DNA from 2 places in the Glycomyces mayteni genome. Region 1 is predicted to be linked to the other one. Evidence: riboswitches for the same ligand, from Rfam matches in the RefSeq annotation. Region 1 holds a riboswitch; the other holds the start of a gene.
The links. A riboswitch is a leader RNA that binds a small molecule or an ion and turns the genes downstream of it on or off. The one in region 1 is predicted to bind cyclic di-AMP.
Positions count from the first base shown of each region.

Region 2: it holds a riboswitch for cyclic di-AMP, as region 1 does, so the genes downstream of both, ACFFXY_RS04780 (C40 family peptidase) here and ACFFXY_RS13835 (C40 family peptidase) in region 1, are expected to answer to the same signal.

Region 1 is NZ_JBHMBP010000003.1:279,980-287,389, reverse strand. Features, by position in the region: gene map (type I methionyl aminopeptidase) at 1-720, shown strand, start outside; gene ACFFXY_RS13860 (DUF1707 SHOCT-like domain-containing protein) at 744-1,280, shown strand; gene ACFFXY_RS13855 (DUF1707 SHOCT-like domain-containing protein) at 1,336-1,809, shown strand; tRNA gene ACFFXY_RS13850 (tRNA-His) at 1,857-1,932, opposite strand; gene orn (oligoribonuclease) at 1,990-2,622, opposite strand; gene ACFFXY_RS13840 (sigma-70 family RNA polymerase sigma factor) at 3,233-4,183, shown strand; gene ACFFXY_RS13835 (C40 family peptidase) at 4,357-5,349, opposite strand; cyclic di-AMP (ydaO/yuaA leader) riboswitch at 5,357-5,512, opposite strand; gene ACFFXY_RS13830 (spermidine synthase) at 5,901-6,707, opposite strand; gene ACFFXY_RS13825 (MerR family transcriptional regulator) at 6,711-7,367, opposite strand.
Region 2 is NZ_JBHMBP010000001.1:1,028,663-1,036,072, reverse strand. Features, by position in the region: gene ACFFXY_RS04815 (sugar ABC transporter substrate-binding protein) at 1-765, shown strand, start outside; gene ACFFXY_RS04810 (ABC transporter permease subunit) at 805-2,349, shown strand; gene ACFFXY_RS04805 (sugar ABC transporter permease) at 2,349-3,227, shown strand; gene ACFFXY_RS04800 (hypothetical protein) at 3,338-3,724, opposite strand; gene ACFFXY_RS04795 (hypothetical protein) at 3,739-3,921, opposite strand; gene ACFFXY_RS04790 (heavy-metal-associated domain-containing protein) at 4,014-4,226, opposite strand; gene ACFFXY_RS04785 (metal-sensitive transcriptional regulator) at 4,239-4,583, opposite strand; cyclic di-AMP (ydaO/yuaA leader) riboswitch at 4,773-4,938, shown strand; gene ACFFXY_RS04780 (C40 family peptidase) at 4,978-5,886, shown strand; gene ACFFXY_RS04775 (beta-N-acetylhexosaminidase) at 6,098-7,410, opposite strand, start outside.

The sequences.
Region 1 (7,410 bases):
GGCGTCTCGACGGCGGAACTCGACCGCATCGCCGAGCAGGTCATCCGCTCCTCCGGCGCGGTCCCCTCGTTCAAGGGCTACGACATCGGCTTCGGCCCCTACCCCGCCTCGATCTGCTCGTCGGTGAACGAGCAGGTCGTCCACGCCATCCCGTCCGAGGACGCCGTCCTCAAGGCGGGGGACCTCCTGTCGGTCGACGTCGGCGCGATCGTCGACGGCTGGCACGGGGACGCGGCGATCACCATCGAGGTCGGCGAGGTCGCCCCTGAGCTGCGGGCGCTGCGCGAGGCGTGCGAGGCGTCCATGTGGGCGGGCATCCGGGCCGCGGCGACGTCCAAGCGCCTCGGCGGGATCTCGCACGCGATCGAGCACTCCGTGGAGCACTCGGGCGAGTACGGGATCGTCACCGGCTTCGGCGGGCACGGCATCGGCACCGAGATGCACCAGGACCCGCACATCCTCAACTACGGCCGCCCCGGCGAGGGCCCGAAGCTCCGCCCCGGCATGGCCCTGGCGATCGAGCCCATGGTCACCCTCGGCTCGCCCGACACCGCGGAGCTGGAGGACGGCTGGACCATCGTCACCGACGACGGCTCCGTCGCCGCCCACACCGAGCACACCATCGCCCTCTGCGAGGACGGCGTGTGGGTCCTGACGGCCCCCGACGGCGGGGTCGAACAACTGGGCGAACTCGCTGCGAGCGCGGCTCGCGGCGAATAGGCCCCCGGTGCCATAATGGCCTCGTGACCGAAGACCACAGCAGGCTGCGCATCTCGAACGCCGACCGCGACAAGGCGATCGAGCAGCTTCGCGCGGCGCTCGACGAGGGGCGCATCGACCTCGCCGAGTTCGATGAGCGCTCCCAGGCGGCGTACGGCGCCAAGACCAACGCCGAGCTCGACCTCATCTTCGAGGACCTCCCGGGCGGCCGCCCGAAGGAGTCCGAGGTCGTCCCCGCGGGCGAGGCCGCTCCGGCGACCGCGTCCGCCCCGGCCGAGCGCCGCCGCGGCGGCCTGCGCCGCATCCCGGCCCTCCAGGGCCTCATCACGGTCGGCCTGATCACGACCGGCGTGTGGTTCGCGACCTGGATCGGCTCCGGCGAGCCGACGTACTTCTGGCCGATCTGGCCCATCCTCGGCCTCGGCATCGCCACGGTCCTCCAGGTGGTGAACCTCGGCTTCGGCGGCGACGACGATGACGACGACGACCGCGACCGGGACGAGCGCCGCCGCGACCGCCGCGACGAGCGGCGCGACCGCCGCAGGCACTACGGCCACTGACGACCGCGTCCACTCAACCGCCCCGAACCCCCGTCCCCCAAGGAGAGCCCCCGACATGTCCTCCCTCGAACGGTACGGCGACCGCACGATGCGGATCGGCAACGCCGAGCGCGGCGCCCTGACCGAGATCCTCCGCGCCGCGGTCGACCAGGGGTACATCGACCTCGACGAGTACGAGAAGCGCGTGGACGTGCTCCTCGCGGCCCAGACCGTCGGCGACGCCGAGGTGGTCCTCTCGGACCTGCCCGCGTACCAGCGGATCATCGACGCCCAGGAGCCCGAGAAGCTCGGCACCCCCGACTGGATCAAGTGGCTGTGGTTCGGGTTCTCGATCCCGATCGGCATCAACTTCGGCGTGTGGGCGGTCGTGGAGGCCCTCACCGAGGGCTCGATCTACTTCTGGCCCATCTGGGTCATCGTCCCGCTCGCCGTCATCGGCACGGCCCTGACGGCCGCCGAGCGGTTCATCATGCGCCCCGCCGAGGAGCGCAAGCGCAAAGAGCGCCTGCGCCGCAAGCGGAACCGCTGACCAGGCATGCGAAAAGCCCCGCGGCGTCGCCGCGGGGCTTTTTCAGATGGGGTGATCGACGGGACTTGAACCCGCGACCTCCTGGACCACAACCAAGCGTTCTACCAGCTGAACTACGACCACCATCGGGCTTCAACAAGGAAGCCGGGGACAATAATAGCCACCCGGCCGCGCCTGATGTCAACGGGGTTGGGTGTTCGGGGTCTCACCGGAGGCCTCGACCAGCGCCGCGGCGGCCGCCTTGGCCTCCTCGGTCGTCGGCCCGGGCAGCGGCACGAACACGGTGCGGCGGTAGTACTCCAGCTCCTGCACGCTCTCCTTGATGTCGGCGAGCGCGCGGTGGGCGAGGCCCTTCGGCGGCTGGTTGTAATACACGCGCGGGTACCAGCGCCGCGAGAGCTCCTTGATGGAGGACACGTCGATCATCCGGTAGTGCAGGTGCCCGTCGAGCCCCGGCATGTACTTGGTGATGAACGTGCGGTCCGTGGCGATGGAGTTGCCGCACAGGGGGGCGGTGCGCGCCTCGGGGACGAAGCGCTTCACGTACTCCAGGACCTGGTCCTCGGCGTCGGCGAGCGAGATCTTCGAGGCCCGCACCTCGTCGGTGAGACCGGACTTGGCGTGCATGTCGGCCACGAACGCGCCCATGTTCCCCAGGACGGCCTCGTCGCACGCGATCACGATGTCGATGCCCTCGTCCAGGGGTTCGAGGTCGGGCCCGGTGACGAGCACGGCGATCTCGATGAGGGCTTCGGTGTCCGGGTCGAGGCCGGTCATTTCGCAGTCGACCCACACAAGGCGTTCTTCTGTCACCCGGCCAACTCTACGCGCCGCCGGTCACGGGCGTGATCTTCGCGTCACGGGCCCGGAAGGCCCCCGCGGCGGCCCGGGGAGGCGCAGACTGAAGGGGAACGAGGGGTGCTCGGAATCCGACAACAACAGCTGAGAATGGTGTTGCTTGTCACCGCTACCGTCCGCTATGGTGCGGGTATCAGAGCGTCGCCGCCTTCCCGGCCGGTATCCGAGTGATTCGGGCCGCAAAGAGATGATCTCTCAACTTTTTCAAGGTAAGGCGCGTGTACCCCTAGAGATTGAAGGTTTGCGATGAAGCAGGCCGGAGACGATACCGTGACCAGGAATCGGATCGCCCCACCGCGACGCCGGTGAGGTGATCTCCGTCTCAGAGGCATCATGAACGATCCCCGCCCCCGTCCCAGTGACAGGAGCCGTGAACCGAGCATAGCCCGCGAGACCGGACGACGGGATTGCGCGAACACCCGAAAGGGCACCCGTTCGCATCAGTTTCGTAACCGTGGCGCATCGAACACCGGGGCACGGAATTCCACGCAACGAAGCGGTCGTTGTAACTGGTACACCGTTCACGCGGTGTCGGGGGACGAGGAAGCTGGAGGAGACCTTGAGCGTGGATACTACTGAAACACCCACCCTCACCACCCAAGAGGTCGCTGAGGAACGAGACCTTGTAGGCGTCTACCTGCACGAGATCTCGAAGACGCCGCTGCTCGACGCGGCCGCCGAGGTCGACTTGGCGAAGGCGGTCGAGGCGGGTCTGTTCGCGAAGCACCTGCTCGGTGAAGGGGAGACCTTCGGCGGGGCCACCGAGAAGGAGCTTGGGCGCCTGATCGAGGATGGCGCCCGTGCGAAGGAGCAGTTCATCAAGGCGAACCTGCGGCTGGTCGTGTCGATCGCCCGCCGGTACGTCCGCTCCGGGATGCCCATGCTCGACCTGATCCAGGAGGGCAACACCGGCCTGGTCCGCGCGGTCGAGAAGTTCGACTACGCGCGCGGCTTCAAGTTCTCGACCTACGCCACGTGGTGGATCCGCCAGGCGATCAGCCGGGCCATCGCCCAGCAGGAGCGCACCGTGCGCCTGCCCGTGCACCTGGTCGAGGACGTCAACCGGATGCGCAACGTCACCCGCCAGCTCACCCGTGAACTCGGCGGCGACCCCGAACCCGACCAGGTGGCCGCCGCGCTCGGCGTCACGGTCGAGCGGGTCAACGAGCTCATCCGCTGGAGCCAGGACACCGTCTCGCTGGACACGCCGATCGGAGACGACGGCGACACCAACCTCGGCGACCTCGTCGCCGACTCCGACGAGCCCAGCCCGGAGGACGTCGTCCTCGCCGGGATGGAGCGGCAGCGGATCGAGATGATGCTCAACCACCTCGACGAGCGCTCGGCCGGCATCGTCAAGGCCCGCTACGGGCTCGAAGACGGCCGCGAGCACTCGCTCACGGAGGTCGCGCACCGGTTCCACCTGTCGCGCGAACGCATCCGCCAACTGGAGATCCAGGCGCTCGCGCGCCTCAAGGAGCTCGCCAACGACCAGGTCATGGCCGAGGCGGCTTGAAGGCGTAAACGCTGATACGAACGGGGGAGGGGCGGGGCGAAAGCCCCGGCCCTCCGTCTTGCCGTCTGCGGCGGATCGCGCCGCGCCGCCGTGTCGTACCCGGCCGGCACGCTTGAAAGCGGGGGCGGCCGCGAACGCGAGCGTTGCTCGCGCAGCGGCCGCCCCGCAGCGGATCAGACCCGGCGGTAGCCGTCGATCGACATGCCCATGTCGAGGTCGGAGATCTTCACGACGTCGCCCGGCTTGGGCGCGTGGATGACCTTGCCGTCGCCGATGTAGATCGCCATGTGGTTCTGGCCGTTGTAGAAGACCAGGTCGCCCGGCTTCAGGTCGTCGCGGCCGATCGAGGAGGTCTCGTCCCAGATCGCCCACGTCGAGTGGGTCAGGGAGATCCCGGAGACGCCGTAGGCGCCCGTGACCAGGCCCGAGCAGTCCCACGTGTCGGGGCCCGCGGCGCCGAACACGTACGACTCGCCGAGCTGGTCCCGCGCGAACTGGACCGCGGCGGTCGCGGCGTCGGCGCTGTACTCGGCCGTCGAACCGGACGAGGACGAAGAGGAAGAGGAGGAGGACGACGAGGTCGAGGCGCTCTCGCTCTCGGCCTCCGCGGCTGCGGCAGCCGCTTCGGCCGCGGCGGCCTCGTCGTAGGCGTCCTGGGCCTCCTCGATCTGCGCGTCGAGCCCGTCGACCTCGGTCGTGAGGTCGGCGATCTGCGCGGTGAGGGTCTCGCTGGTCTCGGCGGCGGCCTCGGCCTCGGCGTACTTGTCGGTCTGCTCCTGCGCGTACGCGACGAGCGTGGAGACCTTCGCGCCGAGCTCGTCCTCGGCGGACTCGACCGCGGCGGTGACGTAGGTGAGCTGGACGTCGGAGGAGCCGTAGTCGGCGGCCGCGGCGTCGATGACGGCCTGCGCGGCGGCGAGGTCGGTCTGGAGGCCGGTGATCGTGGCGGCCGTGGTGTCGCGCTCGGTTTCGAGGTCCTCCAGGTGGTCCTCGATCTCGGCGGCTGAAGCGGAGTCGTAGTCGATGTCGGCCGCGTGGGCGCGGCTGCCGGCGAACGCGGTCACGAGCCCGACGGTGGCGACGGTCACGCCGGTGTAGGCGGCGACGCGGCGGAGGATCGCGCTGGCGCGCGAGCGATGGTCGATGTCTGTGCAGGTTTGAGCCACCAGGTGGCCTTTCTTCCTCGGCCGCCTACCGGGTTAGCTGTCGGGTTCGGGCAGGGAAGATCGCCCTACCCGCCGAGACTCTCGGCGGGATTCACCCCGGCGCCGTCAGGATGGGGGGACGGCGCGGCTGGGTCCCCGGCCCGCGTTGCGGTGTCTCGCCCTGCACCGGGAGGAACGGGCGTCATGCGCTGCGCGGCTCGGCGGTCCGGACGGGTGGGTCTCTGGGGGAACCCTGAGGACCCGACCGGAACAGGCGCCGACGTTAGTACGGGGTGACCCGGATCGCCAAGTCCTCTGTGAGCGCCTTCACCGATCGAGACCGGACAGTCGTGACGCGACGGGAGACAGGGCCACTATCCTGCGGCTTTATTGTCCGAACGGCCCACCCGCGGCTGGACCGTCCGCCGGGACGGTTCGCGAGGACCCCTCGCGTCGCGAGTCGCCCCCGCTTTCAAACGTGCCCGAGGGGTACGACAGCGGTTCGGCGGCGGGGGCTCGGCGGCGGGGGCTCGGTGGCGGAGGCTCGGCGGCGGTCCGAAGCCGGGTGGCGGTCAGAAGCTGCGGAGGGAGCGGGGCGGGGGCGGGGACTTGATGGCGGTGGTGTCGGTGGCCGGGGGTGCGCCGGCGATGTACTCGCGCAGCTCCGCGCCCTCGACGACGCGGCAGGGGAAGGCGGCGCCGGCGCAGCGGCGGCGCAGTTCGGCGATCGGCAGTTCGGTGCTGGAGGCGACGGCGACGACGTTGCCGAAGCGGCGGCCGCGCAGGACCGCGGGCTCGGCCATGACCGCGACGTGGGGCCAGACCTCGCGCATCGCGGCGAGGGCGGGCTTGAGGAACTTCATCTGGCCGCCGTCGCAGAGGTTCACCGCGTAGTGGCCGCCGGGGCGCAGGACGCGGTTCGCGCCGTGGAGGAACTCGGTGCTGGTGACGTGCGCGGGGACGCGGGCGCCGTCGTAGACGTCGGTGATGATCAGCTCGTAGGAGGCGTCGGGGGCCGACTCGATCGCCTCGCGGGCGTCGGTGCGGCGGATCTTCACCTTGACGCCGCGCGGCAGCGGGGCCTCGGCGCGGACCAGTTCGATGAGGTCGTCGTTGGTCTCGACCGCCTGCTGGTAGGAGCCGGGCCGGGTCGCGGCCACGTACCGGGCCATCGCGAGGCCGCCCGCGCCCAGGTGGAGGACCCGCAGGGGCCGCTTCGGCTCGGCGGCCGCGTCGACGAGGTACGCGATCCGCTGCATGTACTCCGCGTCCAGGTAGGACGGGTCGTCGAGGTCGATCGTGGCCTGCACGACCTCGTCGTAGACGAGGTGGAGGAGGTTCGGGCGGCTCGGGTCGCGGTCGAAGCGGAGTGCGTTCACGTCCTAGATTGTGCCCGAGGGGCCCTGGGCGGCCTGCGTGCGCGCGGAGGCGGCGATGTGGGCGATGCGGCGCAGGGCCGCGAAGACGGTCTCGCCGAGGACGGTGGCCGTGACGGCCTGCTCGACGTCGACGCCCTCGACCTTCGTGGCCTCCGCGACGGCCTCCATGTCGGCCGAGGCCAGGGCCGCCGCCGCGTCCGCGTAGTGCTCCAGGACCTCCTGCGGGTCCGGGTTCCCCAAGCGGTAGAACGCGGTCAGGGCCGTGACCATGGCGTCGCGGTACATCGGCGGCGCCACCTCGGCCCAGCCGTACTCGCCCAGCAGCTGGTCCACGGTCCGCTCCGCGGCCTCCGTGGTGCCCTCGCTGGCGAGGGAGAACGTCGGGTCGCGGTGGGTCGCGGCGAGGGTCGCGCCGAGGGCCTGGAAGGCCGACTCCGGATGGCGCGCAAGCACAGTGAGGACCTCGCCGATCTGCGCCACCGAGAGGCCCGCGGTCTCGGAGAGGGCCCGGATCAGCGTCAGCCGGTGCACGTGCTCGGGCCCGTACTCGACGGTGTTGCCCTCGCCGTGCTCGCCCGCCTGGAGGAGGTGCTCCCGCAGGTAGTACTTGATCGTGGCGGCCGGGACGCCCGTCCGCTCCGACAGCTCGCCGATGCGCATACGAGGGAGTCTATGACGGAATGCGGGCCCGCGTTACCGTTGA
Region 2 (7,410 bases), on a different contig from region 1:
GAGGCCCCCGCCACCTTCGAGGAGCTCGTCGCCGCCGGCCAGGCCGCGGGCACCGACGAGGTCCTCACCATGGAGGTCGGCGTCGACGGCAACGCCTACAGCGCCTACCCGCTGTTCTCCTCCATGGGCGGCTACCTGTTCAAGGACGACGGCGCGGGCAACCTCGACCCGACCGACGTCGGCGTGGACTCCCCCGGCGGCGTCGCCGCGTTCGAGAAGTTCGCCGAGCTCGGCGCCTCGGGCGTCCTCAAGACCACCTTCGACGCCTCCAACGTCATCCCGTTCTTCGTGGACCAGAAGACCGCGTTCATGATCTCCGGCCCCTGGGCCCTCACCGACGTCCAGGGCGCGGGCCTGGAGTACGAGGTCACCGCGATCCCCGGCTTCGAGGGCCAGAACCCGGCCTCGCCGTTCCTCGGCGTCCAGGGCTTCTACGTCGCCTCCGGCGCCAAGAACGCCGTGTTCGCGCAGGAGTTCGTCACCAACTACGTCCTCACCGAGGACCTCCAGCTCAAGCTCGCCGAGGCGGGCGGGCGCCTCCCGGCGCTCACCGCCGCCGCCGAGACCTACGCCGAGGGCAACGCCGACGCGCAGGGCTTCGCCGCCGCCGGGGAGAACGCCGTCCCGATGCCGAACATCCCCGCCATGGACTCCGTCTGGGAGCCCTTCGGCCGCGCCGAGGCCGACGCGATCGACGGCACCACGCCGGGCGCCGACGCGGCCGCGACCGCCGCGCAGACCATCCGCGACGCCGTCGGCGCGTAGCGGCCCCGGCCAGTCCACAGAGCGAAGGAACGCGCAGCAGTGCTCGACCAACGTGCCCAGACGGCCGGCTCCACCACCGCCGCGGGCCAGATCACCAAGATCGCGGTGCTCGCGGCGGTGGCCGCACTGGCCGTCTGGGCGGCGTTGCCGCTCATCGGGGCCGGGGCCTGGTGGGGCCTCGGCCTCGAAGCGGTCATCGTAGCCGTCGTCTTCTACACCTACCTCCAGCGCCGCTCCATCCCCCTGAAGTACCTGGTCCCCGGGACGCTCCTGCTCATCGCGTTCCAGATCGCGCCGGTCGTCATGACCGCCGGGACCTCGTTCTCCAACTACGGGGACGGCCACCGGACCGACAAGGAGGGCGCGGTCGAGGCGATCATCGCCGCGGGCGTCCAGCAGACCCCCGGCGGCGCGAACTACCTCCTGGCCGTCGGCGAGTCCGCCTCCGGCGAGCTGACCCTCCTGCTGACGAACACCGCCGACGGGTCCACCTGGGCGGGAACGGAAGAGGGCCTCACCGAGATCGACGGGGCCACCGTGGACGCGAGCGGGCGGATCACCGCCGCCCCCGACTACACCGTGTGGACCCTCGCCGACCTCAACGAGCGGCAGGGCGAGCTCGCCGAACTCGCGGTCCCGACCGGGCCGGACACCGGCATCAAGGTGCAGGGCCTCTCGGCGTTCGAGGGCGTCTCGACGCGCTCCTACGACGAGGGCTGCGACTGCATCACCGACTCGGCGACCGGCACCGTCTGGTACGCCGACGACGAGGAGGGCAGCTTCCTCACCGAGGACGGGCAGGCCGCGCTCGTCGGCTGGCGCGTCAACGTCGGCCTCGACAACTACCTGTCGGTCATCACCGACCCCGACATCCGCGGCCCGTTCCTGGGCGTCTTCGCCTGGAACGTCATGTTCGCGGCCGGGTCGGTCCTGTTCACCTTCGTCATCGGCCTCGGCACCGCCATGGCCCTGAACAAGCCGTCCATGCGCGGCACGAAGGTGTACCGGACGCTCATGATCCTGCCGTACGCCATGCCCTCGTTCGCGATGCTGCTGGTGTGGGCGCAGATGTTCAACCGCGACTACGGGCTGGTCAACGAGCTGTTCGGGCTGAGCGTCAACTGGTACGGCGAGACGTGGGCCGCCCGCGCGATGGTCCTCATCGCGAACACGTGGCTCGGCTGGCCGTACATGTTCCTCATCTCCCTCGGCGCGCTCCAGGCGCTCCCGGCGGACTCCCTGGAGGCCGCGAGGATCGACGGCGCGACGGGGGTGACGGCGTTCCGCCGGATCACGCTGCCGCTGCTGCTCATCGCGCTCACGCCGCTGCTGATCTCCTCGTTCGCCTTCAACTTCAACAACTTCAACGCGATCCAGCTCCTCAGCGGCGGCAACCCGTTCCTCGCGGGCGAGTCGGTCGGCGGGACCGACCTGCTCATCACGTACGCGTTCCGCCAGGCGTTCGGGGCGACCTCCGCCGACTACGGCTTCGCCAGCGCGGTCAGCGTGTTCATCTTCCTGATCGTCGCCACGATCTCGGCGGTCATGTTCCGGACCACCCGCAGCCAGGAGGACGTGTACTGATGGCGACTCAAGCGCGACGCAAGCGGTCCAACTGGGTCGCGGAGTTCGGGTGGCGGCACCTGGTGGCCGTGGCGGTCCTGGTGTTCGGGCTCGTGCCGATCCTGTACGTGGTGTCGGCGGCGTTCAACCCGAAGGGGACGCTCTCGGCGACGGGGCTGATCCCGACGGACCTCAGCCTGGTGAGCTTCGACCGGCTGTTCTCGGACCCGAACATCCCGTTCGGGTCGTGGTTCGCGAACTCGCTGATGATCGCGGTCCCGGCGGCGTTCCTGTCGATCCTGATCTCCTCGCTCGCGGCGTACGCGTTCAGCCGGTTCCGGTTCAGGGGGCGGCGCGGGATGCTGCTGTTCCTGCTGCTCATCCAGATGTTCCCGGCGTTCCTGTCGGTGGTGGCGCTGTACCTGATCTTCGGCGCGATCGGCGAGTACTACCCGGTGGCGGGCCTGAACACGAAGCTGGGCCTGATGCTGGTGTACATGGGCGGGGCGCTGGGCGTCTCGACGTGGCTGATGAAGGGCTTCTTCGACACGATCCCGAAGGAGCTCGACGAGGCGGCGACGATCGACGGGGCCTCGCACGCGCAGATCTTCTTCGGGATGATCCTGCCCCTCGCCGCGCCGATCATCGCGATCTCGGGCATCCTCGCGTTCGTGGGCACGATGAACGACTTCATCCTGGCGTCGCTGTTCCTCACCGACCGGCCGGAGATGACGCTCGCGGTGGGCCTGAAGACGCTGACGGCGGACAACTCGCCGGCCTCGTACTTCGGGATCTTCGCGGCGGGGACGCTGCTGACCTCGGTCCTCACGGTCGGGGTGTTCATGAGCCTCCAGCGGTACATCGTCTCGGGTCTGACCGGCGGCGCCGTGAAGGGCTAGGAAGACTGCTGCTCGACACGCGCCCTCCGGGGCGCACGGGCCCGGACCGGCGGGAGCCTCCCTCCCCTGGTCCGGGCCTTTCCGCTTGCGCGGGAACGGTGCTCGCGGGTTCAGTCCCGGAAGAGGTCGGAGAGGAGGGCGAGGGGGGTCTTGAGGTCGGCGTACTCCTCCAGCTCGATGACGGTGTGCTGGAGCTGTTCGAGGCCGTAGGCGACGACGGCGATGTCCTGGGCGGGGGATTCGAGGAGGTCGATGACGCGGTCCATGAGGCGCAGGGCGTCGCCGAGGGTCCGGAGGTCGTCGGCGTTCTCGGTCCGGGCGCCGGGGTGGGTGTTGAGGGTGACGGCGTCGGGGTCGTCGACCGAGGGGGTCCTGTCGCCGGTGAGGCGGTCCCAGTTGGCGCGGCGCTCCTCGTGGAAGCGGGCGAGTCCGGCGCGGAGCAGGACGGCGCGGGCGACGAGCTCGACTCGTTCGCCGGGCGGGAAGGCGTCGGACATGCGCGTGCCGCCGCTCAGGACCAGTGCGGGGGGCGCTCGGCGAGCAGGTCGCGGTCGCGGGCGGAGAGTTCGCCGCGGGTGCGCCGGGGGGCGGGGGCCTCGCCCCAGCCGCGGTCGGTGTCGTCGGAGGTCTGGTCGGGGAGCACCGAGAAGTCCTCGTCGAGCTCGACGGAACGGTCGTCGTCGGAGACTGCCATGCACCGACTGTACGTCAGGGGGTCTCGGCGGGTGCAACGGTGAGGCCCTGAACACCCGGTGAACGGGTGGTCAGGGCCTTGCGGTCGGGTCCTCAGGAGGCGGTTCCGACGAGTTCGTAGCCGGCCTCGTCGACGGCGGCGCGGACCTGGTCCTCGGTGAGGGCGCCCTCACTGGTGACGGTGACCTTGCCGGTGTCGAGGGCGACGTCCACCCCGGAGACGCCGGGGAGGGCGGTGAGTTCGGAGGTGACGCTGCCGGCGCAGTGGCCGCAGGTCATGCCCTTGACGACGTAGACGGTTTCCATGTGGACTCCTTGTCAGGTTCTGAGCAGGCGGGCCACCGCGTCCGAGGCTTCCTTCACCTTGGCTTCGGCGGCGGTCGGGTCACCGGAGGTCTGCGCCTCGGCGACGCAGTGGGCCAGGTGGCCTTCGAGGAGGCTGAGGGCGACGGCCTGGAGTCCCTTGGTGGACGCGGAGATCTGGGTCAGGATGTCGATGCAGTACTGGTCGTCGTCGACCATCCGCTGGATGCCGCGGATCTGGCCCTCGATGCGTTTGAGGCGTCGCGTGAGCGCGGCCTTGTCGCCGTGGTACCAGTAGTGGTCGTGCCCGTGACCGCCGTCGTCGGGTTCAGGGGCGTGCGCGGTGTCGTCGCTTGCCATGTCGCTTCCCTCCGTTCGTCAGTGTATACCCCTGCGGGGTATTGCGGCAACTGCTCGTTAGCCCTGAGCAGCGGCCCGTAGTATTCCGTGCCATTGTGCGAGAAATTCTCCCCCCGGGCTTGTCTCGACTCATATTGGGCTCTAACGTGAACCCGTCGCGTCGGAAACTCGGGTGCACCCCGCATCCGCCGCGCGGCACCGCCGAGTCGGCCCGGGTCCCGTCGGGTTCGAGCCGGGGAACCAGCAGTCGGCCGCGTGCAGGGGCCGACGGGGTGAATCGCATGCAAGCGTAGGGCGACCCTTCCTTCCGCCCGAACCCGACAGCTAACCCGGTAGGCGGCCAGAGGAAGGAGCGCATCCCTTGGTGCGTACCCGGCGTATCGCTGCCGCCGCCTTGGCCGCAGCACTGATCCCCGCGACGGCGGCGCTGTTCACGTCCTCGCAGGCGTCGGCGCAGACCAGCGACGAGATCCAGGCGGAGATCGACGAGCGGCACTCGGACCTGGAGAAGGTCATCGAGGACTACAACGCCAAGCGCGAGGAGCTCGACGACGCCAACGCCCTGATCGCCGAGATCCAGGAGCAGCTCCCGGCGCTGGAGGAAGCGGGCCTCGCCGCGCAGGACCGGATGGCCGAGATCGCCTCCACCGCCTACACCGGCGGGGACTTCGCGATGGTCAACTCGGTGCTCGCGGGCGACCCGTCGGACTTCGCCGACCGCCTCATGTACCTGTCGAACCTCTCGAACGCCGAGAACGCGGCGCTCCAGGACTCCCTCGCGCAGATCGAGGAGCTGGAGACCCGCCAGGCGGAGCTGGAGGCCCTCCAGGCGAGCGCCGACGAGATCCTCGGCGAGATCGAGACGCAGCAGGAGGAGATCGAGGCCGAGATCGACGCGCTGGAGGAGGAGTACTCCGACGCGTACGCCGAGGAGAACCCCGAGCCCGACTGGGGCGACTACTCCGGCGACTCGGCGGTCGTGGCGTTCGCGTACGACCAGCTCGGCGACCAGTACGTGTACGGCGCCTCGGGACCGGACGAGTGGGACTGCTCGGGCCTGACGCAGGGCGCGTGGGGCGCGGCGGGCGTGGGCCTGTCGCACAACACCGCGATGCAGTGGGACGAGACGGCGCGGATCTCCCGCGACGAGCTCCAGCCCGGGGACCTCATCTTCTACAACAACCTGGGCCACGTCGCGATCTACATCGGAGGCGGCGAGATCATCCACGCCCCGAACTCCACCACCGTGGTGAAGATCGCCGACATGGACATCATGTCGATCGACGGGTACGGCCGCCCCTAGCGGCCGCGTCCGTCACCGGCCGCGAGGCCGGGCGCCGAACCCCCCGGCGGCGGCGCGGGCGCTCCCGATTGCTGACCCTGCTGCTGACCCGCAATAGCCCCACCGCCGCCGGGGACCACCTCATAGTAAAGAAGCCCTTGCGAACCGCTCAGGCGGGCCGCAAGGGCTTCTCACGTTTCGGTTGCCGGCCGGTCGGAACCGGCCCGGCCGGTCACTCCGGCTGGTGCTCCTCGAACGTCCACGAATAGCGGGCCCGGCGGCCCGTGCCGCCGCGCTGCCAGCGCTCGGGCCCGGTCGGGGGCCGGTAGTCGATGCCCATGGCGTGCAGGCGCTCCAGGTGGTCGCCGAGGCGGTCCTGCACCGGGTTCGCCTCGCGCACGGCCATCCCGGTCCACCCGACCTCGGCGAGGACGGACAGTCGCGGGAACGCCGAGTACTCCACGTCCCGCGGGGTCGGCAGGTACTCCGACCAGAGCTGGCACTGGATGCCGAGGACCTTCTCGCCGTCCACGCCCGCCGGGACCGGGTCCCAGCCCGCGACCTTGTCCACGGTGGTCAGGCCGTGGATGCGCAGGGGCTCGGCGGGGTCGTCGCTCTCGTAGTGGTCGTAGTACGCGTACGGCTCGGGCGAGGCCACGACCATGTGGCCCGCGGCGATGGCCTTCTTGACGTAGGCCTCGTTGCGCCACACGTGGACCACGGCCTCGGCGGGCGCGCCGCCGTCGAGGATCTCGTCCCAGCCGATGACCCGCTTGCCCATGCCGGCGAGGTGGTCGCAGAACGCCTTCGTGAACCAGGCCTGGACGCCGCGCACGTCCTCCATGCCCTCGCGCTCCATGAGCTCGCGGGCGACGGGGGAGGACTCCCACTGCGTCATCGGCACCTCGTCGCCGCCGATGTGGACGAACGGGCCCTCGAAGACCTCGCCGATCGCGGTGTACGCCTCCAGCGCGAAGTCCAGGGACGCCTGGGTCGGCTCCAGGACCTCCTCGAACACGCCGAACGTGGGCGAGACCGGTTTGTCCTGGCCCGCACCGAGTTCGGGGTAGGCGGCGAGCACGGCGCGGGCGTGCCCGGGGAGGTTCACCTCGGGGACGATCATGATGTGGCGCTCGCGCGCGTAGGAGGCGATCTCGCGCAGGTCGGGGACGGAGAAGATCCCGCCGTGCGGGGTCGGCTCGTACCCGGAGGCCTCGTCGCGGGCGTGCCCGATCTTCGTCTCCTCGCGCCACGACGCGATCTCGGCGAGCTTGGGGCGCGAGGGCACGTCGAAGCGCCAGCCCTGGTCGTCGGTGAGGTGCAGGTGCACGACGTTCATCCGGTGCAGCCACGCCCGGTCGATCATCTTGAGCACGAAGTCCTTCGGCTGGAAGTGCCGGACCACGTCGATCATGACGCCGCGCCAGCGCAGGCGCGGCTCGTCGTCGATCGCGACGAGCGGCACGACCGGGGCGGCCGCGGGGGCCTCGCGCAGCGAGTCGGCGGGGAGGAGCTGGCGGAGGGTGGCGATGCCGCGGGCGATGC